DNA from 4 places in the Aquitalea magnusonii genome. Region 3 is predicted to be linked to each of the others. Evidence: predicted binding sites of a transcription regulator. Region 3 holds the regulator's gene; each other region holds the start of a gene.

Region 1 (2,201 bases), 2.3 Mb from region 3:
GATGACGCGGCGGATATGGTCGCGGCTGGCCAGCTCGGGCACCACGCCACCGTATTCGGCGTGCATGGCCATTTGCGTATGCAGTTGGTGGGCAACTAGGCCCGCCGTGAGGTCGTACAGTGCAACGCCGGTTTCGTCGCACGATGATTCGATTCCAAGTACCAGCATGATGGCTTTATAACGGGGCAATCTTTCCATTTTACCGGCTAATCTTTGTCTGCCCAAATCTGGAATGATAGTCTGTGCCGATCGGCGCTTCTGGCGCGCAACAAAATCAGGAAGGGACAGGTAGTGAAAGCAAGACTCAAATGGGTGGATGGCGTGTGTTTCATGGGCGAAAGCGGCAGTGGCCATGCGGTGGTGATGGACGGTGCGCCGGAAGGTGGTGGCCGTAATCTGGGCCCGCGGCCGATGGAACTGCTGTTGCTGGGAACCGCCGGCTGTACCAGTTATGACGTGATTTCCATCCTGAAAAAGTCGCGCCAGCAAGTGACCGACTGCTGGGTGGAAATGGAAGCCGAGCGCGCGGATACCGAACCCAAGGTGTTCACCAAGATTCATTTCCACTTTGTGGTGACTGGCCGCGAACTGAAGCCGGAAGTGGTGGAGCGTGCCATCAAGCTGTCGGCAGAAAAATACTGCTCGGCCTCCATCATGCTGGGCAAGACCGCCGACATCACCCACGACTTCGAGCTGCGTGAGAGCTGATGCCTGCTCCCGGCTCCCCCGGTGTCCGGTTCGGTAACACAAGACCGCCGCTGCCATCAGGTAGCGGCGGTCTTGTTTTTGCCGCTGGCGGCAGCCGCGGTGGCACAGCGGCAAAACTTGCCGCCCAGGCTGGCTGGCGCGGGGGGGCGCAGGGTGTGACCGGCTTGCGCCATCAATAAAATCAGGCTTCTAGGCGGATTGCTGCGGCTGGCATGATTCCTGCTAATGATCGGGACGCATTCAGGGAGAAACGGTCATGTTGGACAAGATTGGCAAGGAGTTCGATTTTCAGCAGCGGGCGCTGAATCTGCGCGCATACCGCCAGGAAGTCATTGCCAGCAATATTGCCAATGCCGACACCCCCAATTACAAAGCGGTGGATTTCGACTTCAAGCAGGCGCTGCAGTCGGCACAAGGCAGTCAGAACAAGCTGGCCTTGAATGTAACCGATGCGCGCCACTTGCCGGGCGATGCCGCCGGTGCCGCCGGCAAGCCCGCCGTGCAGTATCGCAATGCAGTACAGCAAAGCCTGGACGGTAACACCGTGGATATGGACGTGGAGCGTGCGGCTTTTGCGGATAACGCACTGCAATACCAGTCCACGCTCACTTTCCTGAGCAAGCGTATTTCCAGTCTGAATACCGCCATTACCGGTGGAGGTCAGTAAGCATGTCTCTTGCCAATATCTTTGCCATTTCCGGTTCCGCGCTCACCGCCCAGTCGATGCGACTTAACGTGGTGGCCAGTAATATCGCCAACGCGGAAAGCGCCACCAGCTCCACCGGGCAGCCCTACAAGGGCCGCCATGTGGTGTTTACCGCGCTGCCGGTGACAGCATCCCAGCCGCAGGTGGCGGGGGTGCGCGTGACTTCCATCGTGGAAGATCAGACGCCGCCGCGCCTGAAGTATGACCCCAGCAATCCTCTGGCGGACGAGAAGGGCTATGTCAACATGCCCAACGTCAATCCGGTCGAGGAAATGTCCGACATGATTTCCGCCTCGCGCTCGTATCAGACCAATGTGGAAATGATGAATACCGCCAAAACCCTCCTGCAGAAAACCCTGCAGCTGGGGCAGTGATGAAAGGCCAGCGCCATGACCAGCTCGGTTAATTCCTCGTCCAATCCGTATGCAGTACTCAACGGCAGCTCCAGCAGCAGTGGCACCAGTTCCACTACTTCCACCAATGCCAACAACGACACCAGTGCCAAAGGTATTCAGGACCGCTTCCTGAAACTGCTGGTTACCCAGTTGCAGGCACAGGACCCGATGAATCCGATGGATAACAGCCAGATCACCAGCCAGATGGCGCAGATCAGCCAGGTATCCGGCATGCAGACGCTGAACACCTCGATGCAGAGCCTGGTGCAGTCGCAAGCGGCCAACCAGTCGATGATGGCTGCCACCATGATAGGCAAGCAGGCGCTGGTGCCTGGCAATGCGCTCAACCTTAGCAGCGGCAGCTCGGTGCAAGGGGCGGTGAATCTCAGCGG
Region 2 (2,201 bases), 2.0 Mb from region 3:
CTGCCACCAGGCCGGCCAGCGGGCCGTTGTGAATGAAGCCAGGGTCGTTCTTGCCAGCCCACATGGCGCTGAGCGTGCCGCCCACCATGGCCATCAGCGAGTTGATCGCCACCAGGCCGGAAATACCATCCAGACGCTGCGCGCTCATCACGTTAAAGCCGAACCAGCCGACAATCAAAATCCACGCCCCCAGTGCCAGAAACGGAATGGAAGAGGGCGGATGGGCGGAGATGCGGCCTTCCTTGCTGTAGCGGCCACGGCGCGCACCCAGATTCAGCACGGCAGCCAGGCCAATCCAGCCCCCCACCGCATGCACCACCACCGAACCGGCAAAGTCATGGAAGGGCTGGCCAAAGCTGTGGCTCAGCCAGTCCTGCACGCCGTAGTGGTTGTTCCAGGCAATGCCCTCGAAGAAGGGATACACCAGGCCTACCAGCAAAAAGGTGGCGGCAGATTGCGGGTGGAACTTGGCACGCTCGGCAATACCGCCGGACACGATGGCCGGAATGGCGGCGGCAAAGGTCAGCAGGAAGAAGAACTTCACCAGCTCATAACCATGGTGATCGGCGATATGGCGGGCATCACCCAGGAAGTTGACCCCGTAGGCCACGGTGTAACCGACAAAAAAGTAGGCAATGGCGGAGACGGCAAAGTCGGTGAGAATCTTCACCAGCGCGTTGACCTGGTTTTTCTTGCGCACGGTGCCCAGTTCCAGAAAGGCAAAACCGGCGTGCATGGCCAGGATCATGATGGCTCCTAGCAGCAGAAACAGTACGTCTGATGGTGCGTTGGCAGTTGGCATGGCGAGTCCCGTTGTTGTCGGCTTTTGTGTCCTCCTTAAAGCAAGGGCAGTGCCAGCTGGTGCAAAAGCGCACCAGCCTGGTTCCGCAATGCCCGGAAATGGCCGTTTCCAGCCCGCTTTTGGGGAAGGGCGGGGCGGTATTGCATGCTGCAAAACAGTGCAGATGCACCAAAAAGGTGTGTGCCGCTTATTTCGTGCCGCTGTTTGGTGCATTGGCGTGCGGTGGCGCTGGCGCAATGGCGCAGCGCTGCTGCATTTGCCGGTGCGGCATGCTGCTTGCCAACGATGGTTTGTCACAGCAGGGGTGGATAATCGGCACGTGCCGATGGGCGCGCCGCATGCACGGTTTGCCATGCTGCGGGAAGCTGCCGCCGCTATGGCAGTGGCACCGGGGGCAGGCTTCCTGCTTTTGCCGGCGGCGGATGCCGTGCCAGCGGCCTGTGTCCTGCGACAAAGCCGGCCGGTCGGCTTGGCTTCTGCCCTTGTTGCGGCAGGCTTTGGCCGGCGCATTGTTGCAGCGGGCTGCAAGTTGGCGCGAACGCCTGGCTGGCTAAGAAATTTCTGTAAAAAAATCCGGTGATAAGTTTGATAAGCAGCTACATTCAAAAATCAAACGGCAGATTGAAAAAAGAAAACCAAACGTGGCAACAAGAATACACAGCCTGCTTGCGGGGATAATCGGCTGCCTGTTGTGCTGCCAGCTTGCGCTGGCCAGGGACGTGCTGCGCGTACTGGCCTGGCCGGGTTATGCGGATCGGGATGTGGTGCAGGCATTTGAGCAGCGCTACCAGGCCAGCGTGGAAGTGACCTTTGTCGATTCCGACGAGGCACTGTGGGCGCACATGCATGCGCCCAATGGCCCGCGTTTTGACGTGGTGGCAGCCAACACCGCCGAAATGCAGCGTTATTATGCCGCCGGACTGCTCAAGCCGCTTGATCCAGCCTTGCTGCCCAATACCCGCCGCCAGTTGCCGCGCTTCCGGCAGTTGGCCGCCATTCCCGGCCTGCAGCAGCGGGGCCGGCTGTATGCCGTGCCGTATACCTATTCCACCATGGGCATCATCTACGACAAGCGCCAGTTTTCCCGGCCTCCCGATTCGATGAATGTGCTGTGGGACCGGCGCTATCGCCACAAGGTGCTGGATTTCAACAGCGGGCAGCACAATTTTTCCTTTGCCGCGCTGGCCAGCGGCATCAGCCAGCCATTCCAACTGTCGGCAGCCCAGCAAGCCATGCTGGTGCAGCGGCTGATTGCCCTGCGGCGCAATGTGCTGACCTATTACACCCTGCCGGAAGAAGCCAGCGAGCTGTTCATCCGCCATCGGATTGCCGTGATGTTTGGTAATTACGGCACCCAGCAGCTCAACTCCCTGCGCCAGGCCGGGGCCGATGTCGGCTA
Region 3 (2,201 bases):
GCGTACATGTCGGAGTCGGTGGCTTCTACGTGGATATCCTTGCCGGATAGGTGAACGTTGACTTCCGCTTTCTGCACCAGCTTGTCCACCGACAGCGTGACGGTGACGTCGATCACATGGTCGACATGGCGGGTGATACGTTCCAGCTTGCTTTCCAGAAATTCACGCAGTGCCGGGGTTACTTCGAGGTGGAGACCGGTTACTTTGAGGTTCATACCCTAACTCCTTCTTGTGTTGACTGCCCGGTCGGGTCGGCCGGGCGAGCGGATATTCTTACAAGGCGTGTTTCACAGTGCCTTGCGCAGATTGACCGGCGGTATCTGCATAGCTTCACGATACTTCGCAACGGTGCGTCTTGCAACCTGTATGCCTTGTTTGCCCAGTTCATCGGCGATGGCGCTGTCGGAAAGTGGCTTGGCCGGGTTCTCGCCATCAATCATGCGGCGGATGTGGGCCTTGATGGCGGTGGCCGAGCATTCGCCACCGCTGTCTGTTTCCAGGGCGCTGCCAAAAAAGTATTTCAGCTCAAACAGGCCGCGCGGGCAGAGCAGGTATTTCTGGGTGGTGACGCGTGAGACCGTGGATTCATGCAGTCCCAGCTCGTCTGCGATGTCGCGCAGGATGAGCGGGCGCATGGCCACTTCACCGTGTTCAAAGAACGCTTGCTGTCTTTCGACTATAGCTTCTGACACTTTCAGAATGGTGTCAAATCGTTGCTGGATGTTCTTGACCAGCCATTTTGCTTCTTGCAGCCGACCGGTGAGTTCTCCTGCGCCGCTGCGGTTTTCCGACAGCATCTGTGCGTATAGCTGATTGACGCGCAGGCGTGGCACTGCCCCGTTGTTCAGTTCTGCCACCCAGTGGCCACGGCGTTTGCGCACGGTGACATCGGGAATGACATAGTGTACGTCTTCGCCGCCAAAGCCGGCTGCAGGGTGCGGGGTGAGTCTGGCAATCAGTTGCTGGGCCTGGCGGATGGCGTCGTCATCCACCCCCAGGATGCGCTTGAGGCGGGTGTAATCGCGGTTGCCAAGCAAGGTGAGGTGTTCGGCCACAATCTTGCGTGCCAGCGCATGGCCGGGCTCTTGCCGGGGCAGGCGGTCCAGTTGCAGGCTGAGCGATTCGGCAAGGCTGCGCGCAGCGATGCCGGCGGGGTCGAATTGCTGTAGCAGGCGCAAGCCGACCATCAGTTCGTCGCTTTCCAGTTCCAGTTCCAGCGGCAGATTGCTGGCCAGCTCTTCCAGATCCACGCTCAGAAAGCCGTTGTCGTCCAGCTCTTCGATCAGTAGCTGCACGATGGCCTGATCGCGGGTGGGGAGGGTAAGTTCTCCCAATTGCGCCAGCAGGTGTTCGCGCAGGCTGACCGGGCAGGGGACGTTGAGCATGGGGTCGAATTCATCGTCGCCATCATTACGGCGACTGCCGCTACCCCAGTCGGTCAGTTCGCCGCTGCTCTCGCTGTGGCTGTCGCCATCACTGCTGTCGGAGGCCGGGGTGGTGGATTCTTCGCCGCTGCTGGCCGTTTCGCTGCTGGGGCTGTCTGTTGCGGGCAGGTCGTCGCCGCGCTCCAGCATGGGATTGTCCAGCAAGAAGCGCTCCACCTCGGTTTGCAGGTCGAGCGTGGACAACTGCAGCAGCTTGATCGACTGTTGCAGTTGCGGAGTGAGGGTGAGTTGCTGTGAAACCCGGAGCTGTAGTGACTGTTTCATGGTTTACAGGTGGAAGTGCTCACCCAGGTAAACCTGGCGCACTTTCTCGTTGTTGACCAGTTCTTCCGGCTTGCCGGATGCCAGCACCGAGCCATCGCTGATGATGTAGGCCCGGTCGCAGATGCGCAGGGTTTCCCGGACGTTGTGGTCGGTAATCAGTACGCCGATGCCACGCTGTTGCAGGAAAGTGATGATTTTCTGGATGTCGATGACGGCAATCGGATCCACCCCGGCAAAAGGTTCATCCAGCAGGATGAAGCGTGGCCGGGTGGCCAGTACACGGGCAATCTCCACCCGGCGTCTTTCGCCGCCGGATAGCGCCAGCGCATTGCTTTCGCGCAGGTGGGCGATGTTGAGGTCGTCCAGCAGCAGGCTGAGTTCCTGTTCCAGCTTGTCGCCTTTGTAACCGGCAATTTCCAGTACGGCGGTGATGTTTTCCTCCACCGTCATCTTGCGGAAAATCGAGGCTTCTTGCGGCAGGTAGCCCAGGCC
Region 4 (2,201 bases), 1.3 Mb from region 3:
TGCGGCTGGCATGCACCTTGGCGGCGGCTATCTGCAAGGCCAACTGGCCACGGCCAGCTTCATCCAGCGCATCGCCCTGCTGCCAGGCGGCATCCAGTTGCTGACCCGCATGGTCGGCCAGCAAGCGGGCACCTTCCAGTGCAGCCTGGAATTCACCGTAATGCAGCAGGGTGTAAGGGTCCTTGTTGGCCGATTCCGCCAGCGAGGCGGGCCACAGGCGGCGCTGTTCCAGCGTATAGCGCCGGGCTTCGGCCACCGCGCCTTCGGCAATGCCCAGATAGATATTGGTGAGGATGAGCTGGGCAATCAGCGGACGCAGGCAGGCGCGTGGTGTGGATAGCGGGCCGGGTTGCAGCAGCAGCTCGTCCGCCCCCACCCACACCTGCTCGAAACGGGCAGAGCCGCTATCGGTCTGGCGCTGGCCGATATTGTCCCAGTCCTGATGAATGTGGACGCCGGCCCGGCGGGTGGGGATCACGGCAATCAGCAAACCGCCCTGCCCGGCGCGCAAGGCCGAGGCCAGCAGCATGTCCGAATCGGTGGCGCCGGAGCAGAAGCTCTTGTCACCATGAAAGCGGTAACCGTCGCCATCCGGCGTGGCCAGCGTGCGGGTATCCAGCGGATTGAGCGCATTGCCCCAGAACCAGCGCTCGCGCACGGTCTGCTCGAACCAGGGCTGCCATTGGTCGGGCCGACCAAACAATTGGGCGGTGGCCAGCAACAAGTGCTGAAAGGCAAACACATGGGCCACCGAGCTATCCACCCGCGCCAGTTCGCGCACGATGTGCAAGGTGGTGCTCCAGCTCTCGCCCAGGCCGCCGAATTCGCGCGGAATGATCAGGCCAAGCAGCCCGCTGTCGCGCAGCGCATCGCGTTCGGCCTTGGGCGTGCCACCTTGCTGGTCACGCGCCACGGCGGTGCGGGCAAAACGGCCGGCCAGTTCGCGGGCAATGGCCAGCGGGCTGTCCGGAGCAAGGGGTTGGCTAGTCATGCAGCCTCCCGCCCTGGCGGTGCTGCTTGCGGCCAGATGAAACATTTTTGCTGCTGAATAAATGAATAAGCATGAGATTACCTGCGGCTGAAATTAAACCGGGTGCGGTTTTGCCAGACAGGCATTAGCAGATTGCATGCCAGGCAATTCAGCCTCATTCATGCTGAATCCGGCCAGTTATTGCTGCTGCAGCAGCAATTCATTCATCAGCGCTGCTGCGTGTACAGCAGCCAATAAACACGGTGCTGCAGCAGCAGCAGCACTCAAAAAACGGATATCGGCTGCCATCTGCCGCTAATTCGAATTCTGCATATATTCCTGATAAATCCTTGGTTTACAGCAGCTGATTGGCACGGTTAAAACTGTTGCCAATGTGTCAGATAGCACACCGTATAAAAGGATGAACGCTTGAACCTGCCTCACCACCTGCTGGCACCCTCGCCCAGCGCCAGCACTCCCGCCTCGGCCCTGCTGCTGGCGCAGCAACTGGCTGCCCAGTTTGCGGCTACCGCAGCAGAACGCGACCACGCCGGCGGCACGCCCAAGGCGGAACGCGACGCCATTCGCGCCAGCGGGCTGCTGGGCCTGTCCATTGCCAGCGAGCTGGGTGGCCTGGGTGCCAACTGGCAGCAAACCCTGCTGGTGGTGCGTGAATTTGCCAAGGCCGACAGTTCGGTGGCGCATGTGTTTGCCTTTCATCACCTGATGCTGGCCACAGTGGAGCTGTTCGGCCAGCCGGAACAATGGCAACCCTGGCATGAAATCACCACCCGGCAAAACTGGTTCTGGGGCAATGCCCTCAACCCGCTGGACGAGCGCACGGTATGCAAGCGCTTTGACGGCTGGCAGGAGTTTTCCGGGCAAAAAAGCTTCTGCTCCGGCGCGCTGGATTCGCAAATGCTGGTGGTTTCCGCCCGACAGCAGCACAGCGGGCAATTGGTGGTGGCGGCCATTCCCACTGGCCGCAGCGGCATCAGCGTGCAGCAGGACTGGAACAATATCGGCCAGCGCCAGACCGACAGCGGCAGCGTGAATTTTGAAAAAGTGCGTATCGAAAACAATGAAGTGCTGGCCAATCCCGGCCCGCTTACCACGCCGCGCTCCTGCCTGCGGCCACTGCTGGCGCAGCTGATTCTCACCAATATCTACCTGGGGATTGCCGAAGGCGCATTCGAGGAAGCCCGGCACTACACCTTGCACGAGGCGCGCC

The links. Region 3 encodes sigma-54, which starts transcription at its own class of promoters, with help from an activator protein. Its sites were predicted from a motif close to CTGGCACGCTTCATGCTT; they were not measured.
Region 1: the regulator sigma-54 is predicted to act here: its motif matches at 916-933, upstream of flgB (flagellar basal body rod protein FlgB).
Region 2: the regulator sigma-54 is predicted to act here: its motif matches at 841-858, upstream of DLM_RS14835 (ammonium transporter).
Region 4: the regulator sigma-54 is predicted to act here: its motif matches at 1,117-1,134, upstream of DLM_RS07690 (acyl-CoA dehydrogenase family protein).

The regions. Positions count from the first base shown of each region.
Region 1 is NZ_AP018823.1:2,596,600-2,598,800, reverse strand. Features, by position in the region: gene tsaD (tRNA (adenosine(37)-N6)-threonylcarbamoyltransferase complex transferase subunit TsaD) at 1-168, opposite strand, end outside; gene DLM_RS12335 (OsmC family protein) at 292-708, shown strand; gene flgB (flagellar basal body rod protein FlgB) at 965-1,375, shown strand; gene flgC (flagellar basal body rod protein FlgC) at 1,378-1,788, shown strand; gene DLM_RS12320 (flagellar hook assembly protein FlgD) at 1,804-2,201, shown strand, end outside.
Region 2 is NZ_AP018823.1:3,111,471-3,113,671, reverse strand. Features, by position in the region: gene DLM_RS14835 (ammonium transporter) at 1-802, opposite strand, end outside; gene DLM_RS14825 (extracellular solute-binding protein) at 1,444-2,201, shown strand, end outside.
Region 3 is NZ_AP018823.1:247,141-249,341, forward strand. Features, by position in the region: gene hpf (ribosome hibernation-promoting factor, HPF/YfiA family) at 1-215, opposite strand, end outside; gene DLM_RS01260 (RNA polymerase factor sigma-54) at 288-1,709, opposite strand; gene lptB (LPS export ABC transporter ATP-binding protein) at 1,713-2,201, opposite strand, start outside.
Region 4 is NZ_AP018823.1:1,590,694-1,592,894, reverse strand. Features, by position in the region: gene DLM_RS07690 (acyl-CoA dehydrogenase family protein) at 1-991, opposite strand, end outside; gene DLM_RS07685 (acyl-CoA dehydrogenase family protein) at 1,400-2,201, shown strand, end outside.